Regions from separate parts of the Terrisporobacter hibernicus genome, predicted to be linked through region 4. Evidence: riboswitches for the same ligand, from Rfam matches in the RefSeq annotation. Region 4 holds a riboswitch; each other region holds the start of a gene.
What was found. Region 4 has a riboswitch for S-adenosylmethionine ahead of JW646_RS02475 (methionine ABC transporter ATP-binding protein). Riboswitches for the same ligand answer to the same signal wherever they lie in the genome.
Positions count from the first base shown of each region.

Region 1 (8,219 bases), 360 kb from region 4:
TATTTATTATACTAAAATGGAGATAGACAATATTCTAAGAAAAGAAATTACAGATGAAGATAGAGCTAACATAGTAAATACACTTTATTATCAAATTCAAAGTCAAAAAAATCAGTTTGATATAATATCTGCTTACATGCCAAAGGCTATTGAACAGGGAGAAGTTGAACTATTTAATAAATACAATGTAAAATTAGATAAAAAAGTATTTAAAATTCTACAAAAACAATTATTTTCATTAGCATCACAAGTTAATAGGCATTTGGCAGAAATTGAAAGAAGCTTAAGCCAGCTTTCTTTTGTAATATATAGTGAATTTAATACAAGAGAGTTTAATACAAAGATAAAAAGTAAGCAAGCTGGAATAGGAATGGCTGTGTCAGTAGCTTCTACCCTGGTTATGGGTGGGGGACTATCTATACCCTTTTTAGCTATGCAAGGAATGAACTTATATAGTAACAAAAAAATAGATGAAAATAGTAAGGCAATTGAAAGTAGCAAATTAAATCTATTTACTAATCAAGCTATAGAAAAATTAAACCATTTAATAGATAATATGTATCCTTACTATGTTAATGAAGCTAATGACAATTTACGAGAATTATTTATGGCTTTAGGAAAGCAGTATGAAAATCATAGTAATGAAGCTATAAAAAAAATCTTGTTTGATAGAATAGCAAATATATATGTAAGTAAGCAAATGACTTTAAACAATATGACTAATATAAGGAAAAAAGATTTAGTTGAAGATATTTATAAAACAATAGATAGTAATATAAACACATACGATACAAATGTATTTCTAATAGGAAGTAATTTTTAGGAGGAATTAAATTATGTCAGACTATGGATGGGGAAGTGCAGGTTTCGATTTTTTAGATTTAGATAATGATGGAGTAGATGATGTAGCTTATAAGGCCATGGATTTAGACGGAGATAGCATGACAGATGACATATATGCAGAAATGGATACAAATGAAGATGGATATGCAGATAGCTCTATCCAGGGTGTTGATTTTGATGATGATGGTATAATAGATGACATTTATGCAGAAGTAGACATAGATGGAGATGGTATTACTGATGTTGTAATGGAAGGTATAGATTACGACGGAGATGGAGCTATGGATGAATTTTTCATGGAAGTTGACAACAATGGAGATGGATATGTAGATGAAGTGGCTTATGGTGTAGATTATGATGGAGATGGAATAATTGATGGGGCATATGGCCAAATTGATTTAGATTATGATGGCTATGCAGATGTAAATTATGATACTGAGGAGTTAATATAACAAAAATACATATTAAATAGGGGAGAAATAGTGGTGAAAATAAAAAAGATGATTATAACAATGCTTACTATAATGAATATCTTCAATTTAACAACTAATAAATCTTATGCAGACACTAATAATTTATACACTACAGATTACATAAAAAATCAGGAAACACAATTTATAAGCAATAATTATTTTGGAAATAGTGAAAAAGACTATGAGTATAAGAAGGGAAGCATACCAATATTAATATCTGCTCCTCATACAGTTAAACAATGGAGAAACGAAAGCCATAAAAGTGCAGATATTTATACTGGAGCCCTGGCCAAAACATTGCACAAAGCAACAGGAGCCCATATAATTTACAAAGCTAGTACTAATGGTGACGAAAATTATACAACTGAAGAAACTGAGTATCGTAAAAAAATAAAGGATATAGTTGCTAAGAATGATATAAAAGTAATTATTGATCTACATGGTATGACTTCGGACAAAGACAGTGATATAGATATAGGAACGGGAAATAGTAGTAATATTAATCTATTAGGACAAGATTATATACTATCTTTAGTAAAAAGTTCTTTAGGTAACAATAACTACACAGTTAATAAATATTTCACTGGTGGCAAGGTTTATACAATGTCTTCCTACTGTGCTTCAAAACTAGGTGTACCTACATTACAATTAGAGATAAATAAAAAATATAGAACTTCAGACAGTGAGAGTTTCACCTATATGGCAAATAAACTAACTAAAATGATCAATGATACTTATAATAACGTATGTATACCTAAAGGTCAGGTAATTAATGTTAAAAAAAGCTTGAATTTACGTAGTAGTACGTCTACTGCTAGTAGAACTAATATAATAGACAAAATCAACCTTGGCAGCACTGTTAGCATATTAGACAATATAGGAAATGTTGGTAAAAGTAATCAATGGGTAAGAATTAAATACAATAATAAAGTTGGATATGTAAAAAATAATTATATTAGATTATACAATGTGGGAAAAATAGTCAATGTAAATAAAAATATTCGATTGAGAAAAAGTGTGGATAGTAAGAGTTCCACAGTCCTTAGAATACCAAAAGGAGCTTATGTTACTATACTGAATGATGGAAAAACATGCAAAATTAAATATAATAACAAACAAGGATATATTAGCAACAAGTATTTGGATGTAATATATTAAAAATTCACTTTGTTCATATCGCCAACGATATATCTTTGCTCAGCTGCAGATACATCCGTTGCTCAAATAAAATACCCCAGATCATATTTATGACCTGGGGTGTTTTATTTATGCGCAGCGAATTTTTTATAAAGGATAATAAAATCCTGTTACTACATTGTTTTTTAAATAAACAGCTAAACCAAGAACTAGGATGCAAATTATTATAAAAGCAAAGTCCATACCTTTTAACTCTTTATAACTATACCATGTTCTTTTCTTTTTCTTACCAAAAGATCTTAGCTCCATGGCGTTTGAAACAGTTTCTATTCTTTTAATAGAAGAAGAAACTAGAGGAACAAATATGGTAGTGTAATTTTTCAAAATCTCACCTATACTACCTTCACCTTTATGAAAAGCTAGTCCTCTTGCTTGTTGGGCATCTAAAATATCTCTGTACTCACGTTGTACATCGGGTATATATCTAAATGCAATATTTACAGCATAAGCTATTTTGTATGGAATACCTATTTTGTTTAGACTGCTGGCAAATTCACTTGGATGTGTTGTGAATATAAAGATGGCAGTTATAGGCATTAGCACTGCATATTTTAGTGATATAGTCAAAACATAGAATAGAGTTTCTTTGTTTATATATGAATATCCTATGTTGATTAATTCTGTATTTGTGCCTACTAATTCACTTCCATATTGTGGGGTGATCAGTAGTATAAAAATCACATTTATTATATTGAAAACAACCATTATCCATAGCAGTGGTTTTAATGTTTTTGATGGTATTTTTGAAAAATAAAGCATTACAGCACTAATTAGCGCCATAGCTAGAAATACTCTTATATCAAGAAACATTACTGTTATAATTGTCCATGTAAGAAATAATAGTATTTTACTTACACCACTTAATTTATGGAAAATAGAGTCACCCTCAATATAAAGAGTTTGGGCTCTACTCATTGTTTTTCACCTGTCTTTCATAATCTATAAAGAATTGTACAAAATCATTTGTATTTTTCACATCAATAGCTTTTGCCAAAGTTGATAAGGAGGTTTCTTTTAAGTTTCCTTGTTTTATAATATTTTCATCAGTTAAAATGTATGATGGCTTATTATCTGCTATTTTTTTACCATTAGATAGTACTATGGCTCTGTCACAATATTCTAGAGTTAACTGCATATCGTGAGTTATAAGGATTATGGAAATTCCTTTCTTTGCCAATGATTTTACAAATTCCATAAATTCTGTGTAGTGTTTGTGGTCTTGTCCAGCAGTTGGTTCGTCAAGAATTATAACATCTGGATTTATTGCCAATATGGAAGCTATAGTTACCCTTTTCTTTTGGCCATAGCTAAGAGCTGTCACAGGCCAATTTCTATAAGGATATAAGCCACATATTTTTAACACTTCTTCAACCTTTGTATCAATCTCTTCCTTAGAATATCCTCTACATTTTAATCCTAGTCCAACTTCATCTTTTATCATATGTTGAGATATCATTTGATTTGGGTTTTGCATGACATATCCTATAGAAGAGCCTCTTTTCTTTATACTCCAAGAGTCTATACATTCATTATTTAAACATATACTGCCTTCTTTGTATTTTAAAATTCCTGTTATAAGTCTACATAAAGTTGATTTTCCTGCACCGTTATTCCCAAGAACAGCTAATATCTCACCTTTCTTAAGAGAAAAGGAAATGTCTTCTAAAGTATTCTTATCTTTGTTATGAGAAAAAGTTAAATTATTTACCTCAAGGATTTTTTCTTCATTATTATTGTTATTTATAGAAGTACTATTATAGTTATTTATAAACCAATTATTTATATTTTCCTTAGATTCTTCATCTAAATTATTAAAGTCTCTTAAATTATTTATATTTTCCAAATTGCAATTTGCATATTTCATAGCTGATACGTAAAGAGGTTCTCTAAGTCCTCTTTTTTCCAATAAATCTGATTTTAAAATTTCATCAGGTGTACCAATAGCTTTAACTTCACCTTTGTCTATAATAATAACCTTGTCAAAAGGCTGTTCTAGAACATCTTCTATTCTATGTTCAACTATTATAATAGTTTTATTTGTTTTTTTATGAATGTCAGTTATTAATTGCATAATTTCTTTTCCAGAAGCAGGATCTAGATTTGCTAAAGGCTCGTCAAAAAGTAAGACATTTGCATCACTTCCAAGAACTCCAGCCAAAGAAACTCTTTGTTTTTGACCACCAGATAACTGGTAAGGACTTTGATTAATAAAATCAACCATATTTACTAATTCCAGTGCATTTATAACTTTAACTTTCATTTCCTTAACTGGTATGGCATCATTTTCAAAAGCGAATGCCACATCTTCACCAACACAAAGACCTACAAACTGAGAGTCTTGGTCTTGCATGATTGTACCGATTTTTTTGCTTATATCTGATAAACTTTCTTCATAAGGTTTAATATTGTCTATTTGGATTGAACCTTCCATTTCACCATTGTATGAAAAAGGAATAAGCCCGTTTAAACAATGAGAAAGAGTAGATTTTCCAGAACCACTGGGCCCTACAATCAAGACTTTTTCACCTTTATTTATAGTAATATTTATATCCTTTAAAGTTTTATCAACTACATTATTATATTTAAAACTAAAGTTTTTAAAACTTATCATATAATTCTCCTTTCGCTATTTTAAGCAAGGTCGTTGCCCAAAGTGGTAACGAGGGCATCTCGTTGGCGCCATAGTTGTTTAAAGATTGAGACTTTAGTCCTCAATCTTTAAACAACTATTTTTTTTATTTGCCTTAATAAAACCTAATATAGTTGGAACACCAACGCCTAAAAATACTATTGCATTTGTAAATATGGCAAGAACTGCTTGAATTTTCATTTTGTCTAAAGGTTCTCCCATAACAACTACATCAAAACCTGCAGCAAATATAAATGCTAAAATAATACCGATTATACCTGTAATTACAAGATATGAAACATGGAACTTGTTGCATAATCCATCTTTTATACTAAACTTCTTGCATTTGAAAACTAGTCCCATAAAAAGACCCATAATACCAGAGCTTGCAACCCAGCCCCACCAGATTCCCCATCCGGCAATCATATCAGTTAACATATGTCCTAAAAATCCCATGGAAAATCCAACTAATGGACCAAATAGAGCAGAGAATATAGCAAGTAAAGCTATGGCAGGTTTTAATTGTGTGTTAGGTCCTATGGGTATTCCCACAAATCCTAAGGCTCCATAAAGAGCAGCAGCAACACCGATTGTTACTATTGTTTTTGTATCTATTTTGATCATATTACTCTTTTTTCTCCATTCATTTCTTTATATTTATAATTTATTAATGAACTTTTATAGAAAAATACATGAAAAAATCTCTTTCTGATAAGAAAGAGATTATATGCCTAATCTTATCTTCCAGAATTCTTCTGTAGGAATTAGCACCTTTGTCCTAAGACCGGTTGCTGGGTTTCGTAGGGCCAGTCCCTCCACCTCTCTTGATAAGCACTATTAAATTTATATGAGTTCCACAAAATATTCTATAAAATCAGTCGAAATTTGTCAAGTTAAATAATTTACAAAATAATTACAGTTATAAAAAAATATGGAGAATAATGAAATTTTAAAGTATATTAATATTAGTTTGAGAAAGAGTGGAGGATATATATGAGTAAATTAAAAAAGTTTTTATCTACTATATTAATAGTAGGTGTAGTAATTACCTGTGGCTTTACCAAAAGTGTTGAGGGTGCCTCGGTATATGGTAACAGTAATTCAAATATTAGCAATGGAGGGTATGCTGTTGCAAATGGAAGCTACTCTTATATAAGAAGTAGTAAAACATATAAAGAAACTAAAGGTGCAAATTATTACTATATTTATAGAACTTATAAAAATGGAAGCACAAAAAAACAAATAGTAAATAATGCAGCAGAAGAACCATACATAAATGTAGTTGGAAATTATATGTATTATGTAGGAGTATATGACTCTGGTAAGAGTTATGGTATTTATAGAGTTAAAACTGACGGTACTGGAAAAACAAAATTAATAAGCAATTATGGATACAATTCAATTATAGTAAAGGATAATTATTTATACTATGTGAAAGAAAGTATAAATAGTAGTAATGATGAAGTAGCGTCTTTATGTCGTTACAACTTATCAACTAAAAAAACTGTTTCAACTTTATATACTACAACAACTAGATATATAGATGATATGTCATTATCTGGAGACTATATCTATATAGTAGCAACGGGATCTAATAATTCTATGGTATACAAAATAAACACAAAAACTAAAACAAGAACAACTGTTTATAAATATGAATCCGGCACAAAAGAAGAATCATACATAGATGATATGGTTTACTATAAAGGAAACATTTATTACACAGTATATAATGACAAAGATCCTTATAATGAAAATGACGATACATGTCAAGTGTATAAGGTGTCTTCAACTGGGAAAAATAACAAACTTTTATCAAAATATTTTACAACAAGTATAAATTTATACAATGATAAGATGTATTATATTAATACAAATGACAGCATATGTTCAATGAACTTAGATGGAAGTAGTAGAAAAACTATAAAAAAAGCAAGTGAAAATCAATGGCATCATGTAATTAATATTGCAAATAGCAGGATGTATTTTGGAACAATAGCATTTGATCAATATAATGGACTTAGTCACTCTATATATAGAACCACTTTATCAGGTAGTTCTATGACTAAAATGTAGAATATAAAAAATACTGTAGTATAAGAAATTAAATCTTTACTACAGTATTTTTGTTATAAGTTAATAATTAAGTTGTATATTACTATTATCTTTTAAATATTCGTTTTTATCCATATCAACATCTTTATTTATGAAGTCTTGTAGAACTTTTCTTGAGTTTAAATCGTATAACCAAACCCAACCAGCGTTTTTGTACTTACCACCTTTTACGTGAACCTCATCAATTACTGGGAACTGTCCTTGTTTTATAGTCAAAGGTTTAAAGTTATATGCTGTAAATGCTATATCTATTAAATCTTTTGGTGTAAGATTTGTAGATACATATGGAAGTAATGTATTTAATAAATTAGGATACTGGCTAAATTCTTTCTCTTTCATAGTATCTATAATTGATAACATAACTTGTCTTTGTCTCTCATCTCTATTTATAGCACTGTCAGTAATTCTTACTCTAGTATAAGCAATAGCTTGATAACCATTCAGTACTTGTTTTCCTGTATGAGTTATAAGTTTCATTTCACCCTTATTAGCATAAGTACATTGATCATATGAAGGAACTATATATTTGTTAGTTATATCAACTTCATGTTGTTTAACGTCTACTTCTACTCCACCTAATAAAAATACAATATTCATTAAATTATCAAAATCAACTTGAATAAATTTATCTAATTTTATTTGGAAATTTTCCTCTATAGTTTGGAATAGCAACTTTTCTTTGCCCCAAAAATAAGCTGCATTTAATTTTCCTTTCCCTTTACCTGGAATATCAACATAAGTATCACGAGCCAGAGATGTTAGTTTAATATTTTTGTTGTTAGCATCAATAGTGGCAATCATCATACAGTCAGAACGATAAGCAAGCTCTTTCTCCCTACCATCAGTACCTAATAATAATATGTTTGTTACACCATCTACAGTTTCATACTTTGACTTATAAGCATCTTCAACTTTAGTACTTGTAGTATTTAACTTACTATAGAAATGATAAAAAGTGAATA
Region 1 covers NZ_CP081135.1:862,479-870,697, reverse strand. Annotated here, with positions in the region: gene JW646_RS04240 (hypothetical protein) at 1-823, shown strand, start outside; gene JW646_RS04235 (hypothetical protein) at 837-1,295, shown strand; gene JW646_RS04230 (SH3 domain-containing protein) at 1,329-2,474, shown strand; gene JW646_RS04225 (energy-coupling factor transporter transmembrane component T family protein) at 2,601-3,428, opposite strand; gene JW646_RS04220 (ABC transporter ATP-binding protein) at 3,421-5,124, opposite strand; gene JW646_RS04215 (ECF-type riboflavin transporter substrate-binding protein) at 5,218-5,766, opposite strand; SAM riboswitch class I at 5,877-5,976, opposite strand; gene JW646_RS04210 (DUF5050 domain-containing protein) at 6,136-7,218, shown strand; gene JW646_RS04205 (LCP family protein) at 7,279-8,219, opposite strand, start outside.
Region 1: it holds a riboswitch for S-adenosylmethionine, as region 4 does, so the genes downstream of both, JW646_RS04215 (ECF-type riboflavin transporter substrate-binding protein) here and JW646_RS02475 (methionine ABC transporter ATP-binding protein) in region 4, are expected to answer to the same signal.

Region 2 (8,219 bases), 1.7 Mb from region 4:
AAGCATGAGGTTGATGATAATATCTATGATTGCATAAATAAGGCTGAAGAAAAGGTTTATCGTCATAAATTATTAGATAATAAAAGCATTAAAAGCTCTATTATGGATTCTTTACTAAAAAGTTTAGAAGAAAAAAACTTAGAAACTAATGAACATGCCAAAAGAGTAACTAAATATGCTTTAGCTTTAGGACAAAAGTTAAACTTTAAAATTTCAGAATTAGATGAATTAATTCTGGTAGCTAGACTACATGATATTGGCAAAATAGGGATTTCTGAAGATATATTACTAAAACCAGGTTCCCTTACTAATGAAGAATTCGAAATAATGAAAACTCATACAGAAAAAGGATATCGAATTATAAATGCCTCTAGCGAACTGTATACTGTTGCAAAGTGTGTTCTTACACATCATGAAAGATGGGATGGCAAAGGGTATCCTCTCGGTCTAAAAGGAGATGAAATACCTTTAGTATCTAGAATAATTAATATTGCTGATTCTTTTGATGTGATGACTAACAATAGACCTTATAAAAATACAAAGAGTAAAAATGAGGCTATAAAAGAGCTACAAAGGTGCGCTGGAACACAATTTGATCCTACTTTAGTACATTATTTCATAGAATATATTAATGATATAGAGGAATAATTCCCCTATATCATTTTTAAATTGTATTCTATAGTATTTTTAGATTACTTCTAATTCTTTAGATTTTATTTATTAATTAATTATTTATATATTTTTCAAAAACATATCCAAAATCTTTATTATTGTAATTTTCTCTTATATCGCTCATCCAGCTAAAATTAAACTTAGTAATTTCTTCTATCATATTGGCAGTATTCCCCTCCATACGAGACCTACTTACAGCATCATTTGCCATGTCTAGGCTTTTCATTCCATATTCATATGACTGTCTATTTTTATGCTGTATTTTGCCAATCTCAAATAAAGCTTTATATAAATCTTTTAATTGTTCTATTTGTTTTTTATCAACATCTATACTGAAATAATTATCTGCAAAACTAAATTTTATTTCAACATCTAAATCTACTGTTCCTGCTGTTTCTAGTGTTACCGAGTGAACATTTTCACTACGAAACTCATGTCTTTTTACTACTCTTTTTTTACTTACAGCAGATGCACCATCCACATGTATTAATCCTCTATTTGTAAATACATACTCATCTGATTTTGATTTTATAACAAAGTAGATTTTCTCCCCATCTTCGTTCATTATATAATCATCTCCATCAACTTTGTTAAAGTCCTTTGGATCTATTATCTTTCCTATATCAGATAGACCTAATGTATCTGCTGCCATTTTTCCAAATATATTTCCTGCCATATTGTCCTCCAAATTATTTGATTTTTACTACATTTATATATTATATCATTTTAGGATTTCTATTCAATCATGATAATTTTAAAATTAATTCTGGAGCAGATTTCATGAAAATGTATTATTATATATATCATTTATATAACTATGTTTACTTTAAAATACAGGTATTACAATTCCATTATATTTAGATTCTATAAGTTCTCTGCATTTATCAGATGTAAGAACTTCTTCAAGCACTTTTATTTTTTCCCTATTCTTGTCTTCGATTCTATATGCAAGTAAATTAGCATATTCATCATTTATAGGTGCTGTATAAATTCCGTCTTTCTTTGCACTAAGACCTGCAGGTATGGCGTAAGTTGTATCAACAAATCCAGCTGTAACATCTTCTAATGCTGGAGGAATTTGTGCAACATCTAGTTGAACAAATTCTAAATTTTTCGGATTTTTAGTAATATCCTTGACTCCAACTATATCACCTTTTTTTAGAGCTATTAATCCTTCACCCTCCAAATATCTTAAAGATTTTGATGCTGAAGCAGCATTATCACTTATTGCAATCTTATCTTCGCTTTTAAATTCATCAATAGAGTTTATTTTCTTAGAATATAACACTCCTGGACAAACATATAATTTAGATCCTGCCATTATTTTATAGCCCTTGCTCTTTACCGCCTCATCTAAATATGGTTTGTGTTGAAATAAATTTGCATCTATTTCTCCATTATTTAATGATTCATTAGGTAGTACATAATCATTAAATGTTAAAACCTCCAACTTATACCCTTTTTCTTCTATAAGTGGTTTTAACTCTTCTAATAATTCTCCACCAGGAACTAATGTAGCCCCTACTTTAATTGTTTTATCCTCTTTAGATTCAGGTGATGAATTCGAGCATCCAACTAAGGATGCACATAGTAGTGCACTTAGTGCTAAGTTTAATAATCTTTTTAATTTCATAATAATGTTCCCCCTTAAATTTGTAATAAAATAAAAATCTGCTTTAATTAAGTCACTGGGTGGGCACTACACTTCATGTCGCCAACGAAATATTTTCGTTACCAATTAAGACAACTATGCTGCTTAAGATTTGCATTGTTTATATTCTCTTTTTTATAAATTTTGTATAAATTCAAAACTAATGTATTTTTCTAGTAAATAAAAAAAACTTGAGTATAAACTCAAGTTTTAATAACGAATTTATACTTATCTTTCAGCAAATATACTGCAGGATTTAGCACCATGTATATAAAAATATACTGGTTGCCGGGTTTCATAGGGCCAGTCCCTCCACCACTCTAGATAAGAGATATTTATTTTTTAATTTGATAATTATAGTAACACCATTCTTTTTCAAAGTAAATTATATAATTTATTTTTTATATTTTTATTTATTTTTTATATTAGTCTCCTATTTTTATTATTTTATCTTTAATATTATTAGCAAATCCTATATCATGAGTTATTATCAAGATTGCCATGCCTTTTGACTTTAAATTTTTTATTATTTTTGAAACTTTTTTTATTGAATCCACATCTAATGCTGATGTTGGTTCGTCAAAACAAAGTACTTTTGGTGTTAATGCACAGGCTCTTGCTATGGCAACTCTTTGACATTGTCCTCCAGATAATTCATAAGGATAAGAATTTATTTTTTCCTCTAAATCTACCATTTTCAAAATTTCTTTTGCATCTTTTATTGCATTTTCCTTAGGCTTTTTCAAAACATTTACTGGAGCTGATATTATATTTTCTAAAACAGACATATGTGGAAATAAATTAAAATTTTGAAATACCATTCCTGTTTTATTTCTATTTTTTAATATATGACTTTTATCTCTCATTACACAATTATCTAATATTATTTCTCCATGATCAAAATCTTCAAGACCATTTATACATCTAAGAATTGTAGTTTTCCCTACACCTGATTTTCCCAAAAGTACGCATACTTCACCACTATTTACTTCAAAATTTATATTATTTAGTACTTTATTATTTCCAAAGGATTTATTTAAATTTTTTACTTGTAACATAATTTTTCTCCCATCTTTTTATCTATAATACGCATACTTGTTTTCTATTTTTTTAAACATAATTGTCAAAATTCCAATTAAAACTAAATACACTGCTCCAGCCTCTATTAAAGGAACTATACTTGCCTGTTGATTTTGTGATATTTGAGCGATTCTCAATATATCATTTAACCCTATTACATAAACTATAGCAGTGTCTTTAATTAAAGTTATTACTTCATTAGACATGGCAGGTAACACTCTTTTTATGACTTGTGGAAAAATTATTTTTCTGTACATTTCAAATTTACTAAATCCTAGTACAAAAGCACCTTCATATTGACCCTTGTCTATAGATTGAATTCCACCTCTAAATATTTCAGCAAAGTAAGCTGCATAGTTTAATGAAAATGCTAGGATTACTGCATCAAATCTGTCAAATATTATTCCCATTAAAGGAAGACCGAAAAATACAAATACAAGTTGTAATAATAAAGGTGTTCCTCTCATAATTAATATATATAAATTTGCCATTTGGCTTATTATTTTATTTTTAGATAATCTTAAAAAAGCTATCATAATTCCAAGTGGTACTGATATTATCAAGGTTATGAAAAACACTGATAATGTAATTTTTAATCCTTCTAGCATTGTAAAATTTCCTCCTTGTTTTTTCCTTAATTTTCATACCTTAATCAGCTTTTCCAAACCATTTTTTATAAATTTCATCAAAAGTTTTATCTTTTTTCATTTCTTTTATTGTCTTATTTACCTTGTCTCTAAGCTCAGTATCATCTTTTCTAAATGCAACAACATAATCTTCAGTTCCGAAATTATCATCTAATATTTTATACTTTTCTTCACCTTTTTTACTTATATAATATTTAACTAAAGTTTCATCTCCAACTATTGCATTTATTCGTCCTGCTTCCAAATCCCTAAAAACTTTGTCGAAAGTATCATGTAAAACTGGTGAACCATCTAAACTTTTTAATACTTTTGTATCTTTTTCTAAAGCTTCTTGTCCAGCAGATCCTTGTTGAGTTCCTATTATTTTACCTTTTAAATCTTCTTTATTTTTAATTGGTGAATCTTTTAGAGTTACTATAAGCTGACTATTTTTCATATATGCATCTGTATAAGTAACTTTTTCTTTTCTCTCCTGAGTCAAAGAATAGCCATTCCATATGGCATCTATGTTTCCTGAGTTTAATTCAGTTTCTTTCATCGACCAGTCTATACTTTGAAATTTTACATTCACATTTAGTCTCTTAAAAGTTTCTGTTGCTAAATCCACATCAAAGCCTACTGTCTTTCCATTGTCATCTAAATATCCCATAGGAAAATATGTATTATCATACCCTATTACTATTTCATTATTATTTAAATCTACATTTTTTTTATTACACCCTACTACCCCTATCATAATTACTAAAACTGCTAATCCCATTGTTAATTTCTTTAGTATCTTTTTCATTTCTTTCTCCTCCTAATAATTTAATTTTTATTTGTTAATTATTGCAATAAAAAAACCACATAGGCTAATACCTATGTGGTTAATATTTGTAATATATACTCCACCATAGATACAAGCCTTTTTAACAACGCTAAAAGGGCTTGTATCTATGAATTAAATTTCATAATTTACAATCCCTTGGCTCTATGATGGTGATGATGAAGTTGTATATTTAATTTTATTGTAATTGTTGATTTTTTCATAACACCATTTCTCCTCTTCGTATTTTTTTATTAAAATTAATTATGTTTACTTGTAGTTTATAGTAATACCATTATTTGAAATTGTCAAATGTTTTTTGTTTTTTATCCTAGTTTATTTTGATATTATGTCCATAAAATCAAAGTTTTCCACATCAAATAATCCTTTATCTGTAAGTTTTATATTAGGTATTACTGGAAGTGCTAAAAATGCTAAAGTTAAAAATGGATCTATCTCTTTGCTTACTTTTAATAAATTGTATGCTATATCTACCAACTTACTAAATTTTGAATTAACATACTCTATATCTTTATCACTCATTAATCCACCAATATTTAAAGGTAAGCTTTCTAAAATTTCATTTGAAGATGAGATTGCAATTCCACCATCCATACTTATGACTTTATTTACAGCATTCACTATATCCTCATCATTATCACCAACAACTATAATATTATGGGAATCATGAGATATAGTCGTTGCTATAGCTCCATTTTTTAATTTGAAGTTTTCTACTAAACCTATACCTATATTTCCTGTATTTTTATGTCTTTCTATTACTGCTAACTTTAATATATCTTTTTCATTGTCATATTCAAACTTATTATTAACAACGTCAACCTTAGCTTTTGATTTTTCAGTTATTAAGCTATGAGGATTTAATGAAATAATATTTACTACTTCCTCTCCATTTTTCTTTTCAAAATATATTTGTATGTCTTCTTTAATAATTTTTGAAAGATGAACAGTTTTTAACACTTTAGAAAAATCTTTTTCTTTAGTTGTAAATAAAGGCATTTTTTCTTTCCCTACTAACTTTCCATCCTTATAAACTTCTTCTATATTGAATTTTTCTAAGTTATCAAATACGATTATATCAGCCTTATATCCTGGAGCTATTGCTCCCACATTTTTTAAATTGTAACAGTTTGCTGGATTTATAGTGGCCATCTGTATTGCTGTTATTGGATCTATTCCATTTTTTATTGATAATCTAACATTGTAGTCTATATGACCTTCTTTTAATAAATCTTCTGGGTGTTTGTCATCCGTACACAATAAAATTCTTTGATAGTTATATTCATTGACACCATTTATAAGATTTTTAAGGTCTTTAGTTGCTGAACCTTCCCTTATCATGACATACATACCTAGTCTTAATTTTTCCAACATTTCATCTTTTGTTGTGCATTCATGATCCGTGTTTACTCCACTTAAAACATATGCATTTAAGCCTTCTCCATTTATACGAGGAGCATGGCCATCTACTCTTTTTTTATTTTTATACGCTAGATTTAGCTTGTCTATTACATCTTTATCTTTACATATGACACCAGGATAATTCATCATCTCACCTAAACCTAGAACTCTTGGATGATTTATATATTTTTCCAAATCATCAGCCTTAAGAACTGCTCCTGAATTTTCAAAATTAGTTGCTGGTACACATGAAGGTAGCATAACATATGTATTTAAAGGTAGTTCTTCACTTGAATTCAATATATATTCAATTCCATCAAGACCACAAACATTAGCTATCTCATGTGGATCTGTGATTATAGTTGTAGTTCCTCTTGGTACTATAGCTTTTGAAAATTCCCCTGGTGATAACATAGATGACTCAATATGAACATGGGAATCTATAAGGCCCGGTGCTATATATTTCCCATCTAAGTCTATATTAGTATTTCCTGTATATTTTCCAATCCCTACTATTATCCCATCATGTACTGCCACATCTCCTGTTACAATTTCATGGGTAAATACATTAACTATCTTTACATTTTTTAATACTAAATCCGGATTTTTATTTTTCATTGATCTATCTATTAATTCACTAATATACATAATACTCTCCCAACTATCAAATATTTTTTAAATCCTATAATATCATATTTATATTCATAGTCAAGTTTTTTATTAAATTTTTTTCTTCCTCACAATGGTTTATCTTAATCATTTATTCATCTATAATATATTTATACATATTTGTAAAATTATGTAATTTTATAATAAGGGGACAAATTTATGAGAAATTCAATGAAAAAGTTTTTAGCTATTTTTTTAGCTAGTATAATTTGCTTTTGTAGCTTTCAAAATTTAAGTTATACTTTTGCTGCAGAAAATTCTGTACTTTCTAAAGGATATGTTCATGTTACATCTGCACCTGACAAATTAAATGTTAGGTCCAAACCTTCCACATCTTCCAAAATAATAGGAACTATAGATCATAAAAAATCAGTAAACATAGTAGATAGCGTTACAAAAATTACTAAAGTCTATGACAAAGATAGTAAATCTTATACAAATGTTGTAACAGACCCATGGTATAAAATATCTTACGCTAAAGGTTATGGATATGTTTCTGCTGATCATAATTATGTTAAGTTATCAAATGAAGACAAGCCTTATCAACCTAGTAATAGTACTGCCGTAAAAGGAATAGATGTAAGTTATCATCAAGGAAATATCAATTGGAACAAAGTAAAAAATTCTGGTGTTAAATTTGCTATTATTCGTGGTGGAAGTGGAACTAAAGAAGACAGTAAGTTTAAAGCAAATATAGAAGGTGCTTTAAATGCTGGAATAGAGGTTGGTGTTTATTGGTTTTCCAATGCTTATACTGTAAATAGTGCAAAAGATGAAGCTCAAAAATGTATGGAAGTAATTTCACCTTATAAAAATAAGTTATCTTTTCCTGTTTTCTTTGACTACGAAGAATACACTATAAAATCGGCGCAAGATAGTAAAGTTAATCTTAGCCTTCGTTCAGTATCTAATATTTGCGAAACATTTTTGTCTAAATTAAAATCAAATGGATATAAATGCGGAATATATACAAATAAAACCGTATCAAAATTTTATCTTAGTGATAATCTAAGGAATTCTTATGATTTTTGGATAGCTCAATATATAGCTCAATATAATGATAATTGTAATTATTGGGGAAAATATACCATGTGGCAATATAGTAAAGTTGGAAAAGTTGATGGTGTAAATGGAAATGTAGACTTAAATTATTACTATAAAACTAATCCTCTAAGCATTTCAAAAACTACTATGAATTCTATTCCAAATCAAAAATATACTGAAGGTAAAATTACTCCAAATATAAGTATAAAATATAATAATAAAACCTTAG
Region 2 covers NZ_CP081135.1:2,850,248-2,858,466, reverse strand. Annotated here, with positions in the region: gene JW646_RS13850 (sensor domain-containing diguanylate cyclase/phosphohydrolase) at 1-648, shown strand, start outside; gene JW646_RS13845 (PH domain-containing protein) at 725-1,348, opposite strand; gene JW646_RS13840 (MetQ/NlpA family ABC transporter substrate-binding protein) at 1,499-2,305, opposite strand; SAM riboswitch class I at 2,549-2,654, opposite strand; gene JW646_RS13835 (amino acid ABC transporter ATP-binding protein) at 2,749-3,381, opposite strand; gene JW646_RS13830 (amino acid ABC transporter permease) at 3,400-4,011, opposite strand; gene JW646_RS13825 (amino acid ABC transporter substrate-binding protein) at 4,052-4,837, opposite strand; gene ade (adenine deaminase) at 5,192-6,925, opposite strand; gene JW646_RS13815 (GH25 family lysozyme) at 7,106-8,219, shown strand, end outside.
Region 2: it holds a riboswitch for S-adenosylmethionine, as region 4 does, so the genes downstream of both, JW646_RS13840 (MetQ/NlpA family ABC transporter substrate-binding protein) here and JW646_RS02475 (methionine ABC transporter ATP-binding protein) in region 4, are expected to answer to the same signal.

Region 3 (8,219 bases), 690 kb from region 4:
TTCAAATTTTTCTTTATTTGTATAATACTCTATTAATTGTTCTATTATAGGCTTTAATAGATTATTACAATGACTTTTAAAAAATGGATTATCAAATTGACTTTTTTCATGTCCCCAACGTTTTGAACCATACATTGTAAACTCTGGACATGGTAATTGTAATAACTCTATATCTTTTGTTAAAACTTCATTTAATAATTTTTTTCTCAAATTATTTTCTTCGTTAATTTCTTTGATATTATATCCTTCAACTTTTGATGCTCTATTTAAAATACAATGTGTTACAGCTAAAATTCTTTTCATAATTACTCCTTATTTTATCTATCAATTATTATATATTAAAAAGCCATGGCAATTTATTTTTACCATAGCTTTATCTAAAATTCTAAATTATTTTACATCATAAAGAAAAAGTATGCTAATAAAATAATACCAAGGATTATTCTATACCATCCAAATACTTTAAAGTCATGTTTTTTAATATATCCCATAAGGAATTTGATTGCCCAAACAGATACTACAAATGATACTACAGTACCAGCACCTAATACAATTAATTCAAAACTCGTAAATGCAAATCCAAATTTTAATAGCTTAAGTAAACTTGCACCAAACATTACTGGTATAGCTAAAAAGAATGTAAACTCTGCTGCTATTTCTCTTGATACACCTATTAATAATGCTCCCACTATTGTTGCCCCTGAACGAGATGTCCCTGGAAAAACTGCGGCTATTAATTGGAATAATCCTATGATTATAGCCATTTTATATGTAAGTTGATTCATGTTTGTAACTTTAGGTCTTGTACCTTTGTTATGATTTTCAACTACTATAAATAAAATACCAAATATGATAAGCATAGTAGCTACTGTTTGGAAATTATAAAATAGCGCATTTATTTGATCATCCCATAGTAATCCAATTACTGCTGCAGGAATACAAGCAATTACTATTTTAATCCACATAATAATTATGTCTTTTTGTACAAATGGTTTTCTATCAAATTTAAAAGGAAAAATCTTTTTCCAATATAAAATTACAACAGCCATTATGGCACCAAGCTGTATAACTACAAAGAACATTTCTTTGAAAGCTGGCGACATACCTAATTGTAGAAATTCATCAACTAATATCATATGGCCTGTACTACTTACTGGAAGCCACTCTGTAATTCCTTCAATAATTCCCAATATGATGGCTTTAAATATTTCTATCCATTCCATGTTTTCACCTCATTTATATTTTCTTTATTTGAATAAAAAAAATCCTAATTAATATTAGGTCCTTTTCTAGTATACCATATAAAGTATGACTTAGCCTCATAATTTTATACTTACCATTTTGTAATAAATTCACAAAATAGTAAGTATAAAAATTTAATTACTTTAAAATATCCTCTAAAACTACCCTTATTTAAAAAAAGTTATCTAAAATATTTCAGATAACTTTTTTCCTATATTAGGTAGTTTCTATGCTATTTTTTCTGAATTTCCTTTGTTACTTTTAAGTCTCGGAAGACCAAATCCTATAGCAACTATACCACACACAAACATTAATATTGGATAGTGTAAGTAACCAATTATTGCAAATGGTGATATACCAGCCAAACCTGCTGCTGTTAATAGTTGGGCTCCATAAGGAATTATACCTTGCCATACTGAAGAAAATATATCCAATATACTAGCTGATTTTTTTGAATCTATTTCATATTCATCTGCTATATCTTTAGCTATTGGTCCAGCCATTACTATGGCTATAGTGTTATTTGCAGTACATAAATCTACAATACTAACTAATGCTGCTATTCCAAATTCAGCACCTTTTTTATTTTTAATTTTACTTTGTATAAAATCAAGTACAAAATCAATTCCTCCATTAAACTTAATAAGTTCAACCATTCCTCCAACTACTACAGATATCATACAAAGTTCAAACATTCCCGCCATTCCTTCAGATACAGCTGTTATTACTCCAAATAAATCTAATGATCCTGTTATTATGCCTATTGTTCCTGCAAATATTACTCCTCCACCAAGAAGTAAAAATACATTTGCTCCAAGAATGGCACCAATAAGTACAAATAAATATGGTAAAACTTTTAATAATTCATAATCATACGCTTCATTTGATACGCTTACATATCCTCTACTCATTACAGTTAACAATATTATGGTTACTATTGCTGCTGGCAGCACTATTAAGAAGTTTACTTTAAACTTATCTCTCATTTCACAACCTTGAGTTCTAGTTGCTGCAATTGTTGTATCAGATATCATTGATAAGTTATCACCAAACATCGCACCACCTACGACTGCACCTAAAACTAAAGCTACTGGTATTCCAGTTTTTGAAGCGACTGCTACACCTATTGGTCCTATTGCAGCTATTGTCCCTACTGATGTTCCCATAGATATTGATATAAAACATCCTATAACAAATAATCCTGTAACTAATAAGTTAGCTGGTACTACTGATAAACCTAAATTTACTACTGAATCAGCTCCACCCATGGCTTTTGATACACCACTGAAAGCACCAGCAAATAAGAATATTATAAGCATTAAAATAATATCTTTATTTCCTCCACCTTTACAAAATACGTCTATCTTCTTGTTAAAATCAACTTCTCTATTAAATAAAAATGCTACTGCTGTTGAAATTATAAAAGCTACTAAAGTAGGCATTTTATAAAAATTTCCACTTATAACTCCACTTCCAATAAATAAAACCAAAAATATAACTAGTGGCAATAATGCCAATGCACTACCTTTTTGTCTTTCCTTACTCATAATTATTCTCCCTTCCTTATAATACTTACTATCAGTTTAAATTTTATTTTCCATACTAAAAAAAGCTTGAGAATAATCTCAAGCTTTTATAAACTATGTTATTCCTCATCTTTCAGCCTTCGCTGCAGGATTTAGCACCTTTTTATATATAAATATATATCGGTTGCCGGGTATCATAGGGCCTGTCCCTCCACCACTCTTGATAAGTAAGTAAATATTTATTTTTATTAATTAATATAATACTAGAGTATTTTTTATCTACTGTCAACTTTTTATTATTAAAAAATTCTAATATATCATATTAAGCACAAACTATTTCTCAGGTATATAAATTTGTTTTGAGTCAAATCCTAAATTTTTAAATTTAGAATATAAAAATTCATACTTACTTGGTACAATTTTTATTACATTCATATCAAAAGGTAATTTTGATATATTTTCTACCTTAAGATCTTTTCTACTAAGTACATCTATATATTCATCACACCAAGGTTTTATAATTTTCGCTTCTCCACTTATTTGCAATCCACATAAATTGTTCATACTTTTATAATCTTCATATACACAAAGAGATATTTTATTGTTTTTTGAAAGTCCTATAAACTTTAAACCGCCTTCACTAATTATATAAATATTTCCATCATAATACTCATATTCTAAAGGTGTCGCTCTTACAAAGTCTCCATATCCAGTAGCAAGTGTACATGTGTTTTTATTTATAAGAAAAGCTTCAATTTCTTTTTTGGTTATATTAACCGGAGGTATAAACTTAGGTGTATTAAAATATTCCCTTAAGTCTTTACCCAATTCCAAGGCTTTTTTCTCATCATATTCACCTAAGTCACCAAATGGTATCCCCACTTTGGAACAAAATGACTTTATCTTTTCCTTATCATCAGTATTAAGCTTATTTATAAACATTTCACCCTTTATAAACTCGCAAAAAATATTTTCATTATTTACAATTTTTTTCAATTTAGCAATTTCATTTAATCCATCTGGTTTATTTAGTCCTATACATACTAAGGCTACTCTTTTCTTACTAAAGTCTATTTTGTTTTCTTCTATATATTTCAAAATTTTTTCGCAACTATTTTGTCCATACAAAGAAAACACTAAGACAATGTTAGAATAATACTTAATATCACTTGGTGCATCAATAATGTCAAAAGATTTTGCTGGGCCTAATATTGGACATACAGTATTTGCAATAACCTTTCCTGTTCCATACTTACTTTCATATAAAATAAGAGTAACATTCATTTTATCCACCTCTTCATAATAAATCTTATTATTTGACATTTATTTTTTAGGAATAGTTTTCACATCTTCCTTTCTTCTATTGTTACACTTTTTATGACCCCTGTCTATCAAATGAGTAAATAGCTTATATTTTTATGATTTTTATATTTTTTTTAATAATAAAAAAAGGAATTATTAAGATTTACTTAATAATTCCAATATGTACTTTTTCTTTTCGATGATTATAAAACTCTTCTTGCATTTACATAAGTATTTACATAGTACGAACTATTCATATCGTTTATAACAACTTTTCCTTGCCCAGATGCAGCATGAATTAATTGTCCATTTCCTATGTAGATACCAACGTGAGTAACCCCACCATTATTTGAACCAACAGTATCAAAGAATACTAAATCTCCAGCTTTTAAATTACTTCTACTTACATAAGTTCCATAGTGACTTTGTAAAGATGATGTTCTTGGTAATGTTATTCCAGCAGCATTTTTAAATACATAGTATGTAAACCCTGAACAGTCGAATCCACTAGGTCCTTGAGCACCCCATACATAAGGCTTTCCTAATAATTTTTTTGCATAAGAAATTACCTTACTTGCTGAAGTACTAGTTGATGTATTAGAATCTGAAGAACCTCCAGAAGATGGTTTTGTGCTAGTTAGATATGTACTAGACACATATCCTGTTATACTTCCACTAGTTATTTTTGACCATCCATTGTTAGTTGATTTTACAGTTACTTTTGTTCCATGATTTAATGTAGTAATTACTGAGTAGCTTGTTCCTGCTCCTCTTCTTACATTTAATCCAGGTTTTGAGTCTACATATTTAGTAGTTGATGTTTCATTATTAGAATCATTTCCAGTACTTGGCTTATTGCTACTTAAATATGCACTAGAAACATATCCTGTTACACTTCCACTAGTTATTTTTGACCATCCGTTGCTAGTTGATTTTACAGTTACTTTTGTTCCATGACTTAATGTAGTAATTACTGAGTAGCTTGTTCCTGCTCCTTTTCTTACATTTAGTCCAACACTTGCATCCACATATTTTGTAATTGATGTTTCATTACTATCATTATCTGAACTTGGTGCTTTACTGCTTAAATATTGATTTGAAACATATCCTGTTATACTTCCACTAGAAATTTTTGACCAATCGCCACTTGTAGTTATTACTTTAACTTTAGTTCCATTAGTTAATGTTGCTATCTTAGCATAGCTAGTTGATGGCCCTTTTCTTACATTTAATCCAGCTGAAGTATCAACATATTTCTCACTTGATGAAGCTGATGTTCCACTTGATATATAATCCTTATGAACATAACCTGTTTTTGAGTTATATTTTATTTTTCTCCAACTACCATTTGAACCTAAGTAAGTAACAGTTTTTCCTTTTTCTATTTTACCCATAGAATCATACTCTTTGCTTGGTCCAGTTCTAAAGTTTACTCTTCCTGTTATTGTTCTTGTATCATCTGCATGAGAGTTCGTTACATCTGCCATTGGTGCTACTAGCGCTGTAGCTAGCATACCAGCCATTACATATTTTTTATTTATACTCATATTTAATCGATTTTACAATTTATAAATTGTAATTTCTATCCCCCTTCCAATATGTAACATATTTGAAACATATTTACTTGGTATTAATACTATTATTACATTTTTACATTAGTTTGTCTATATTTCGACAGTAAAAAAAATACATTTTTGTAACTTTTTCGTAACTTTTTCCTTTCGAAATTGTAATTTATTCCCTAATTTAATTTTAATCAATATGTTTTGTGGAAATCAATGGTTTTTATAGTATTTTTTACATTTATTTTCAAAAAAATAAATGGTGACTCTTAACAGATATCACCATTTTATTTATAATAAATTTATTTGTTATTATAATTGAGCTTCTATTTTTGCTTTTATATGTTCTTTTGGAAGGAAACCTACCATTTTATCTGCTACTTCTCCATCTTTGAATATTATCATTGTTGGAACAGTTGTTATTGCATATCTTCTTGCAACATCTAATGCTTGATCCACATCAACTTTGAAGAAGTTAGCTGTATTCATTTCTCCACTTAATTCTTCAAATACAGGAGCTAACATTTTGCAAGGTCCACACCAAGTTGCAAAAAAATCTACTACGCATACTCCATTTTCTATTGATGTATTAAAATTATCGTTATTAAGTATTTGTGCCATTAAAATATCCTCCATATTTTTCTATATTTTGTTTGTCATTTATATTTTATTACAATAACAAATTTATATCTATATTATTATTAATATATATACCCATTTTTCACATAAATACACATTTTTAAATTATATAAATAAATTTAAATTTGATTCTTCTGTCGCTCCTAAATAAGATGCAACTCCTCCTATTTCTACACCATTAATAAATTCTTCTGCTTTTATACCCATAAGTTCCATACTCATGGAGCAAGCCACAACTTTTACACCCATATCCATTGCATTTTTTATTAATGTATCAATATCATCCACATTATGCTTTTTCATAATTTGTTTTATCATCTTAGGTCCCATACCACCCATATTCATTTGTGATAAAGGTAATTTATCTGTATTTGATGGTAACATCATATCAAACATTTTCTCCATAGCATCTTTTGAAACAGATGGCTTGTCTTTACTTTTTAAGATATTAAGTCCCCAAAACGTAAAGAACATAGTAACTGGTTTTCCCATAGATGCAGCTCCTGTTGCTATTATAAATGATGCAATTGCTTTATCTAAATCACCACTAAATACTACCATTGTAGCTCCATCTTTTTCATTATTACTTAAAGAGCAAGAAGGATTTACTTTTACATCTTTACTTCCTTTTTGTATATAAGCCACAAAAGCTTTTTTATTCTTGTCAAATTCAGATTTTAATAAAGTATTTCCTGTTTTATCACACCATGAATCAATGTCTTTTGTAAAACCAGGATCACTGGCTTTAACTTCTAGTATTTGATTTTCTTCCATTTTATTAATTTCTTCAAATACTCTTCTTATTGGACCAGGGCATTGAAGCCCACAAGCATCTAAAGTAACATGAGCATCTACACTTTCCTTGTTAAAATCATTTTTACTCATTTCTTTTCGCCCATTATTTTTACTGATATTTTGATTATTTAAAGCTTTTTCTGCTTTTTTAACAGCTAAATATGTTTTTATTCCACCATCAATATTTGCACAATCAAAACCATTTTGGGATAATATTCTACAAGCAATATATCCTCTTAGCCCTACTTGACATGTGACATAAATCATTTTATTTTTAGGTATTTCATTTAGTCTATGTCTTAAAACTGTTAAAGGTATATTAATAGAATTTTCTATTACTCCTGTAGCTAATTCAAATTCTTCTCTTATATCTATAATTATAGAATTATTATTATCTAATTTATCAACTTCATACCATTGAATAACATTTACGTTTTTTTCAATTATATTTTCAGCGTAATATCCTAACATATTTACAGGATCTTTTGCTGAATTGTATGGTGGAGCGTAGCATACTTCCACATCTTGCAAATCATATATATTAAGATTGCCTTTTATTGCAGTAGCTATTATATCAATTCTTTTTTCTACTCCATTTATTCCTACACCTTGTGCTCCAAATATTTTTCCATCCTTAGGGCCAAATGTCATTTTATAAGATATTGGAAAAGCCCCAGGATAATATGATGCACTTGATGAAGGATGAATATGAATTACTTCATAGTTAATTCCTAACTTTTTCAAAGTCTTTTCATTATTTCCTGTTGTAGCTACAGTATAGTCAAAAACCTTTGCCACAGATGATCCAAGACTACCTTTATACTCTGATTTTTTGCCACAAATATTGTCTGCAACTATTCTTCCTTGTCTATTTGCTGGCCAAGCTAAAGGAATCATTGTAGGTTTTTTATTTACAAAATCCATAATCTCTACAGCATCACCTAGTGCATAAATATTATTATCTGATGTTTTCATATACTTATCAACTACTATAGCTCCTCGTTGATTTAGCTTAAGACCACATTCCTTTGCAATATTTGTTTCTGGCTTCACACCTATAGATAAAATTATCATATCTGTATTTATTTCTTTTCCACTTGCTAATACTATCTTTTTACCATTGTTTTCAAAAGAATTTACGCCATCTTTTAGG
Region 3 covers NZ_CP081135.1:1,188,846-1,197,064, forward strand. Annotated here, with positions in the region: gene JW646_RS05700 (CD3072 family TudS-related putative desulfidase) at 1-303, opposite strand, end outside; gene JW646_RS05705 (undecaprenyl-diphosphate phosphatase) at 396-1,223, opposite strand; gene JW646_RS05710 (Na+/H+ antiporter NhaC family protein) at 1,470-2,789, opposite strand; SAM riboswitch class I at 2,892-2,998, opposite strand; gene JW646_RS05715 (flavodoxin domain-containing protein) at 3,102-4,091, opposite strand; gene JW646_RS05720 (C40 family peptidase) at 4,274-5,617, opposite strand; gene trxA (thioredoxin) at 5,945-6,253, opposite strand; gene JW646_RS05730 (CoA-disulfide reductase) at 6,377-8,219, opposite strand, start outside.
Region 3: it holds a riboswitch for S-adenosylmethionine, as region 4 does, so the genes downstream of both, JW646_RS05710 (Na+/H+ antiporter NhaC family protein) here and JW646_RS02475 (methionine ABC transporter ATP-binding protein) in region 4, are expected to answer to the same signal.

Region 4 (8,219 bases):
TACAAAGTATATACTCCAATAGTAAAAGAATATATGAACTTAAAAGATATTACGGAAGAAAGTGAATTACCAGATATATTTGTAACAGCTATGAGTCTTAAGCCAGAAGAAAGAATAGCTATGCAAGGAGTTTGGCAAAATCATATTGATGCATCCATATCCTCAACTATAAATTTACCTTATGAAGCTACAGTAGAAGACGTTTATAATATTTATATGTCTGCTTGGGAAAGTAAGCTTAAAGGAATAACAATATACAGAGATGGTTGTGAAAGAAGTGGTGTATTATTAAATGATAAAAAAGCTGAAAAGGATAAAAAGAAAAAAGAAGAAAAAATAGAAAAGTTTGATGAACACCATACTGAAGAGGGTCATGAAAAATTTATTTGCCCAGAGTGCAAAAATGAATCTATTATTCCAACAGGTGGTTGTACAATATGCCTTCAATGTGGTTATAGTAAATGTAACTAAAGAAAAAACAGTTGTTACTTGTATAACAACTGTTTTTTCTTATTTATTCAAAATGAAAAGTTTAAAGTATTTTAAACTTATAAGGGACTAATACAGTTTATATTATCTCCTCTAGATGTGTCTAATACAAAACCAGCCCTATTTATTCTTTGTTCTATGCAATTTCTACATTCGGCGGCTTCATCGCCTATGCAAATTTTATTATCATATAAAGTATATTTTGAACGAACATCTGTAGGTGAAAGATTTGGCATAACCACATTACATCCAGCATTTAAACCTGCTTCACGTCCTTTTGGATCAATAGTTCCAAGGGCTGTAGTTGCAGGTAAAAGAACAGATGGAAGCAAAAGTCTCGTAAGAGCTAAAACAATAATCGATTTTTCAAGAGAGCCTGTAGGTTCATCTTTAAAAATAGTATCCTGATGAGGGATAAAAGGGCCAATACCAACCATTTCTGGATTTAAATCTTTTAAAAAAATTAAATCTTCAGCTATATTTTCATTAGTTTGGTATGGTGAATCAACCATTAATCCTGCCCCAACTTGATATCCAATTTCTTTTAAATTTCTTAGACAATTAATTCTATTTGATAATCTTAAATTTTTGGGATGGAGTTTTTTATAATGTTCTTGTGTGGCAGTTTCATGTCGTAACAAATATCTATCAGCTCCAGCTAAAAAATACTTTTTATAAGACTCATATGATTTTTCGCCTATAGATAAGGTTATAGCACAATCATCATATTTATTTTTTATTGATTTTATAATTTCAACAATTTTGTCATCAGTAAAATAATTGTCTTCCCCGCCTTGTAATACAAAAGTTCTATATCCTAATTTATATCCTAAATCTGCGCATTCTATAATTTGCTTTAAATCTAGTCGATACCTAGAAATATTCTTGTTTGAACATCTGATACCGCAGTAGTAGCAATCATTTTTACAGTAGTTTGTAAATTCGATCAAACCCCTCATATATACCTTATTATCATAAAACTTCTTTCTAGTTGCTAAGGCTTTTTTACATAAATAATCAATTTCATCACTCTTAATATTATCAAGTATATAGATGATCTCACTTTTACTTAGTGAATTTTCATTATATAGTTTGTCAATTAACTTTATTATATTCATATTTTCCTCCCAATATTTTCATATAAACTCAACAAATAATGCTGAATTTTTAATTAAAAAAGAGACAACAAAAGTACGTAACTAACTATTATTTTAAGCAAAATAAAGTCAATTTTAATCTAATAAGGTCCACTTATAATTTAAGAAAATACAACTTTAAAATAAAAAAACTTTTCTCAAAAGTAATTAAACTAATGAAAGAAAAGTTAGTATTTTTGTAAATAAAGTTATGTATTGATATAAACTAATTTCCTTACAGATCAGTAAATACTTTTCTGGTAGGTAGCAAATTTTTATTAAATTATATCTAAAGAAAATCTCTAAATACAATGATTAAAAACATATATACAAAAAGTATAATATGAAAATAAATAAAAAGCCATAATTATTTAAAAAATCAGCTATTAAATTTAGATGAAAAAACAATAATAGACTTAATTATAAAAAATAATACAATTATAAAGCCTTGAATAAAAATAAATATTACAAATACTACCTAATTTTATAGTGGTTATTTTTTGAAAATATTTATTTGCAAATAAAAAAAATAAAAATTGAGATAATAATAATTAAAGACATAATTCAAAATGGAGGATAAAAAAATGAAAAAAATTGTAACCGTAGCTTTATCTTTACTTCTACTTTGTTCTGCAGTGGCTTGTAGTAACAAAACTAATACTAACACTAACAATGAAACTAAGGATGAGGTAGCAGATAAGACATATTTAAACACTTATACAGGATTATACGACAAAAACCTTGAAACATTATCTGACTATAACATGTATACAGATGTTAATACAGTAACTAACACTTATAAAGAAAAAGAATATCCTGGTAATGAAAAATACTTAAATGATGTAAAAGCTGCTTACAAAGATAGCAAAGAAAAAATTCAAGCATTTGTAGATGGATTAAAAAATGATGGAAAAACTGAAGATGCAGAATTAAAGAAAATGAATGAAAGTTTAATTGCTGAGGGTGAAAAATCAATAAAAGATATAGATGCTAAAATAGCAAAATTAGATAAAATATCTAAAGATGATTATAATAAAACACAAGATGAATTTATTAAATTAGTAGATGATACAGTAAGAGCTGGAGAAAATGTTACTAATAATTTCGTAAAAATGTTAAAAGATATGGACACAAAATTAGGAATCACTAGAAAAGCTAAATAATAAAAAATTATTAATGAAAATAAAAAAATGATTGACATTTGAAAAGAAAATGATTAATATTTATAACATAATAAAAATTAAAAAGACTCTTATCAAGAGAGGTGGAGGGACTGGCCCTATGAAACCCGGCAACCAGTACGTTTGTACATGGTGCTAAATCCTGCAACTATTTTTAGTTGAAAGATGAGTATAAATTAGTTATTTAGCCTAAGTTTATACTTAGGCTTTTTTTAATACCATTTTTAGACAAAATTAAGAGGCTTTTGAGGGGGAAATAATATGATACGAATATGTGAAGTGAATAAACATTATGGAAAAACAAAAGTTTTAAATGATATTAATATGCATATAAAAGAAGGTGAGATATTTGGCATAATAGGCCATAGTGGAGCAGGAAAATCCACATTACTAAGATGCATAAATAGACTAGAAACTTATGAGGATGGAAGTATAACAGTACAAGATAGAGAAGTGAAAAATTTAGATGAAAGAGAGCTTAGGTTTTTAAGAAAAGATTTGGGCATGATATTTCAACACTTTTCACTATTGGAAAGAAAAACAGTATTTGAAAATGTATCTCTTCCGCTAGAATGCTTTAAATATTCAAGAAATGAAATAAGCAAAAGAGTAGATGAACTTTTGTCATTGGTAGGAATTCAGGATAAGAAAAATATGAAACCTAGAAACCTAAGTGGAGGTCAAAAACAAAGAGTTGCCATAGCAAGAGCTTTAGCACTAAACCCAAAAGTACTTTTATGCGACGAAGCCACTTCAGCTCTAGATCCAAACACAACAAAATCCATATTAAGTTTATTACAAGATATAAACAAAAAACTTAATATAACAATAATTATGGTTACTCACCAAATGGAAGTAATAAAACAAATTTGCTCTAGAGTGGCTATTATGGAAAATGGAGAAGTGTTAGAAATAGGAGATACAGAAGAATTATTTTTAAAAAACTCTAAAAATTTACAAAAACTAGTTGGAGAAGATAATATTGTACTGCCAAAGGGAACTAATATAAGAATAATATTCCCAAAAGAAATTTCTAATGATTCCATAATAACTTCCATGGCAAGAGATTTGGATATAAATTTCTCTATTATATGTGGAAAGTTAGAAAAATACGGAGAAGATATACTTGGGTCATTAATTATAAATGTGGATAATGATAATAGAGAAAAGATAAAAGATTATCTAAATTGGAAAAAAGTTAGATGGGAGGAAATCATAAATGAATAAAACAAGCTTATATACTTACTTAACTGAAATACTTGGAGATGCTTTGCTTCAAACATTATACATGATAATTGTGCCTACTGTAGTAGCTACAATCTTAGGATTTATAATGGCCATAATATTAGTGGTTACAAAGCCAAAAGGACTTAAGCCAAATAAAGTAATATACAGTATTTTGGGGTTTATAGTAAACATGGTTAGAAGTTTTCCATTTATTATTTTACTAATAGCATTAATTCCTTTCACAAGATTTATTGTGGGAACGTCTATTGGAGAAACAGCAGCCATAGTTCCTATTACTATAGGTGCTGCTCCATTTATTGCAAGAGTAATTGAGAATGCATTAAATGAGGTAGATGAAGGGTTAATAGAAGCTGCAAAATCTTTTGGAGCTACAAGTTTACAAATAATATTCAAAGTTATGATAAAAGAGGCAATGCCCTCAATAGTATCTGGAATTACTTTATCAATAATTTCCATATTAGGATGTACTGCTATGGCAGGAACTGTAGGAGCAGGAGGACTTGGAAAAGTTGCTATAGTATATGGACATCAAAGATTCGACACTTCAGTTATGATATATGTTGTAATCACACTTATTATAATGGTACAGCTAATACAAAGTGCAGGAGACTGTGCATATAAAAAACTAAAATAAAAATTATAAATACAAGGGGGATTTCAAAATGAAATTAAAAAAATTATTAGGATTAACACTAGTAGGAGTTATAGGAGCGTCATTATTTGTAGGATGCTCAAAGTCTAGTAAAGAAGAAGATAAAACTATAAAAGTAGGAGCGTCACCAGCACCTCATACAGAAATTTTAGAGGTTGTAAAACCACTATTAAAAGAAAAAGGATATAATCTAGAGGTAGTAGAGTTTGATGATTATGTGCTTCCAAATACATCTTTATCAGAGGGAGAGCTTGATGCAAATTACTTCCAACATGTTCCTTATTTAGAACAAATGAATAAAGAAAAAGATCTAAAATTAACTTATACAGCGAAGGTTCATATAGAGCCAATGGGAATTTATTCTAAAAAACACAATAAGTTAGATAACATAAAAAATGGGACAAAAATATCTGTACCAAATGATGCAACAAATGAAGCAAGAGCATTACAATTATTAGCTGATAACGGTATTATTGAGGTTGCTGATAAAGAATTAATAACAGCAAAAGATATAACTAAAAATCCTAAAAATGTGAAAATAGTAGAAACTGAGGCTGCTCAAGTACCATCGACGTTAGAAGATGTGGATTTTGCTGTAATAAATACTAACTTTGCTTTAAATGTTAACTTAAATCCAACTAAAGATGCTTTAGCAATAGAATCTAATGATTCACCATATGCTAATATATTAGCTTGTAGAGAAGACAATAAAGATAGTGAAAAAATAAAAGTATTAACAAAAGCATTAACAAGTGATGAAGTTAAGTCCTTTATAAATGAAAAATATAAAGGAAGTATAGTTCCAACATTTTAATTTATAATATATGAATCTCAATAAAAAGGAAGGATTAATATCCTTCTTTTTTAGTTTAAAATAAATAATTATTTTTCACATAGTCATTAATAATACCTTCCCTTATTGTAAACTTGCTAATAATAATTTTGGTTGAGTGGAAATATGATGTAAGGCTACTTAAAATAATTAAGGCACCTAAAAGAATATCTCCTCTACTTTTGGATATGCCTGTAGTACTGACGATTTCTTCTAAAGACATAGGACTGATTTTTTTCAAAAGAATTTCTATATCATTATAATTTAGCTCATAACCATGAATATTAGACATAATATCGTATTCCTTTTGATGAATTCTGCCTATGGTTTTTATGGATCCACCAATTATAACTGTAGGCAAATTTTTACACTCATTAATCCATAAAATATTTTTTAGTTTATTAAAAATGTACTCTTTAATATGGCTTATTTCTTCATTGGAAATTCCATCTTTAATATGAAAGTTATTTGTAATTATTAAAGCACCCATAGGTATACTAACACTTTTTACAAGAATTTTATCTTTTACTAATCCTATCTCCACACTACCTCCTCCTATATCTAAGTGAACATAATTATTTAAATCTTGCGGAATAGAAGAAACATAACCATAGTAACATTCTTCACTTGGAGATAATATTCTTATGCGTACGTCTAAAGAATTAGAAATATCATTTATAATATCTATAGAGTTTTTAATTTGTCTAAGGGACTCTGTAGCTACAGCAATTATTTCATCACAATTAAAGTCGTCACAGAATTTTTTAAAAGTAAATATAATTCCAAAGAAGTTCTTCATACCTTCAGAGGATAATTCCTTATTTTCTCTTCCTACGAAATCAGACAATCTAGTTTGGAACTTCTTATGAAAGATTTCATTATGTATATTATTATTTATCTCTACAATTATTAATTTTATTGAATTAGAACCAATATCAATTATTCCTAAAGTTTTCAATTTAATCCCCCCTGTATATGTCTATAAATAAATTATAGTTTAATATAATTACTTCATCAATAATTGAAAAAAATAGAGTTATACTAATCTTAATAAAGAGAAAATCCTAAGTAAGGAGGATGTAATTTGGATAAAAAATTTTACAATGAAAATGGAATAACTTTAGCTAAGAATCTTTTAAATAAATTTTTAATTAGAGAGTATGATAATAAAAAAATTGTGACTAAAATAGTGGAGACAGAAGCTTATATGGGAACTATTGATAAAGCTGCCCATGCTTATAAAAATAGAAAAAGTACTAGAACAGATCCTCTATACTTAAGTGGAGGTCATATTTATGTTTATTTAATTTATGGTATGTATAATTGCTTAAACCTTTCAGCTAATAAAGAAAACATACCAGAATGTGTTTTGATTAGAGCGGTTGAGCCTATAAATGATTTTGATGAAATATCTTATAATCGATTTTTGAAACCTTATAGTGAATTGACTAATTATCAAAAAAAGAATTTGACAAATGGTCCAGGTAAACTTTGTAAGGGGTTAAATATTGACAGAAGTCTAAGTGGGAAACATATATTTGGAAGTGAACTTTATATTGAAGATAATACAGATGATGATTTTGAAATTGTGGAAGATAAAAGAATTAATATTGATTATGCACAAGAAGATAAAGACAAACTATGGAGATTTTACATTAAAAATAATAAAAATGTTTCTGTTATAAATAAGCAATGATATAATTAGTAGTATTATGAAAAAGGAGGACAGATTATGAAAAAAATAGGCTTTATAGGTGCAGGAAATATGGGAGGGGCAATTTTAGGAGGAATATTAAATTCTAAAATGATTGATAACAATCATATTATTGCTTCTGCAAAAAGTGATAGAACAATTGGAAAAATAAAAAATGATTATAATGTTAATGTGACTAAAGATTCTAAAGAAGTAGTAGAATTTTCAGATCTTATTGTAATAGGTGTAAAGCCAGATATATACGATGAAATATTAGAAGAAATAAAAGATTTAATAAATGATAAAATAATAATTACAATAGCAGCAGGAAAGACTATTGAAGCAATGGAAAAAATCATTGGAGATGATAAAAAAATAGTAAGAACAATGCCAAATACTCCTTCCCTTGTTGGAGAAGGTATGACTTCTTTATCTCCAAATAAAAATATAAGCGAAGAAGAATTAAGTTTTGTAAAATCAATATTTGATTCATTAGGAAAGAGTGAAGTAGTAAAAGAAGATTTAATTCATGCAGTCATAGGAGCTAGTGGATCATCAACTGCGTATGCTTTTATGTTTATAGAAGCAATAGCTGATGGTGCAGTTCGTGCTGGTATGCCAAGAGATAAGGCATATACATTTGCTTCCCAAGGAGTATTAGGAGCTGCAAAAATGGTTTTAGATACAGGTAAACATCCTGGAGAGTTGAAGGATATGGTTTGTTCACCAGGAGGAACAACTATAGAGGCTGTAAAAGTACTTGAAGAAGAAAAATTTAGAGGTGCTGTATTGAAAGCTATTGAATCTTGTATTAATAAAAGTATAGAAATGAGCAAATAATATAAAAACTCCCATTGTAAAATGGGAGTTTTTCTTATGGAAATTTATTGATTTGTATTTTGTGAATCAAAATGTTCTTCAGTTTCAGTTTGAACATTTATAGAATTATCATCAGTGCTTTGGTTATCTTGTTTATTATCAGCACTAT
Region 4 covers NZ_CP081135.1:500,342-508,560, reverse strand. Annotated here, with positions in the region: gene JW646_RS02490 (adenosylcobalamin-dependent ribonucleoside-diphosphate reductase) at 1-471, shown strand, start outside; gene hydE ([FeFe] hydrogenase H-cluster radical SAM maturase HydE) at 549-1,607, opposite strand; gene JW646_RS02480 (hypothetical protein) at 2,210-2,788, shown strand; SAM riboswitch class I at 2,875-2,978, shown strand; gene JW646_RS02475 (methionine ABC transporter ATP-binding protein) at 3,068-4,033, shown strand; gene JW646_RS02470 (methionine ABC transporter permease) at 4,026-4,688, shown strand; gene JW646_RS02465 (MetQ/NlpA family ABC transporter substrate-binding protein) at 4,717-5,520, shown strand; gene JW646_RS02460 (Ppx/GppA phosphatase family protein) at 5,576-6,496, opposite strand; gene JW646_RS02455 (DNA-3-methyladenine glycosylase) at 6,623-7,234, shown strand; gene proC (pyrroline-5-carboxylate reductase) at 7,271-8,071, shown strand; gene JW646_RS02445 (DUF1002 domain-containing protein) at 8,116-8,219, opposite strand, start outside.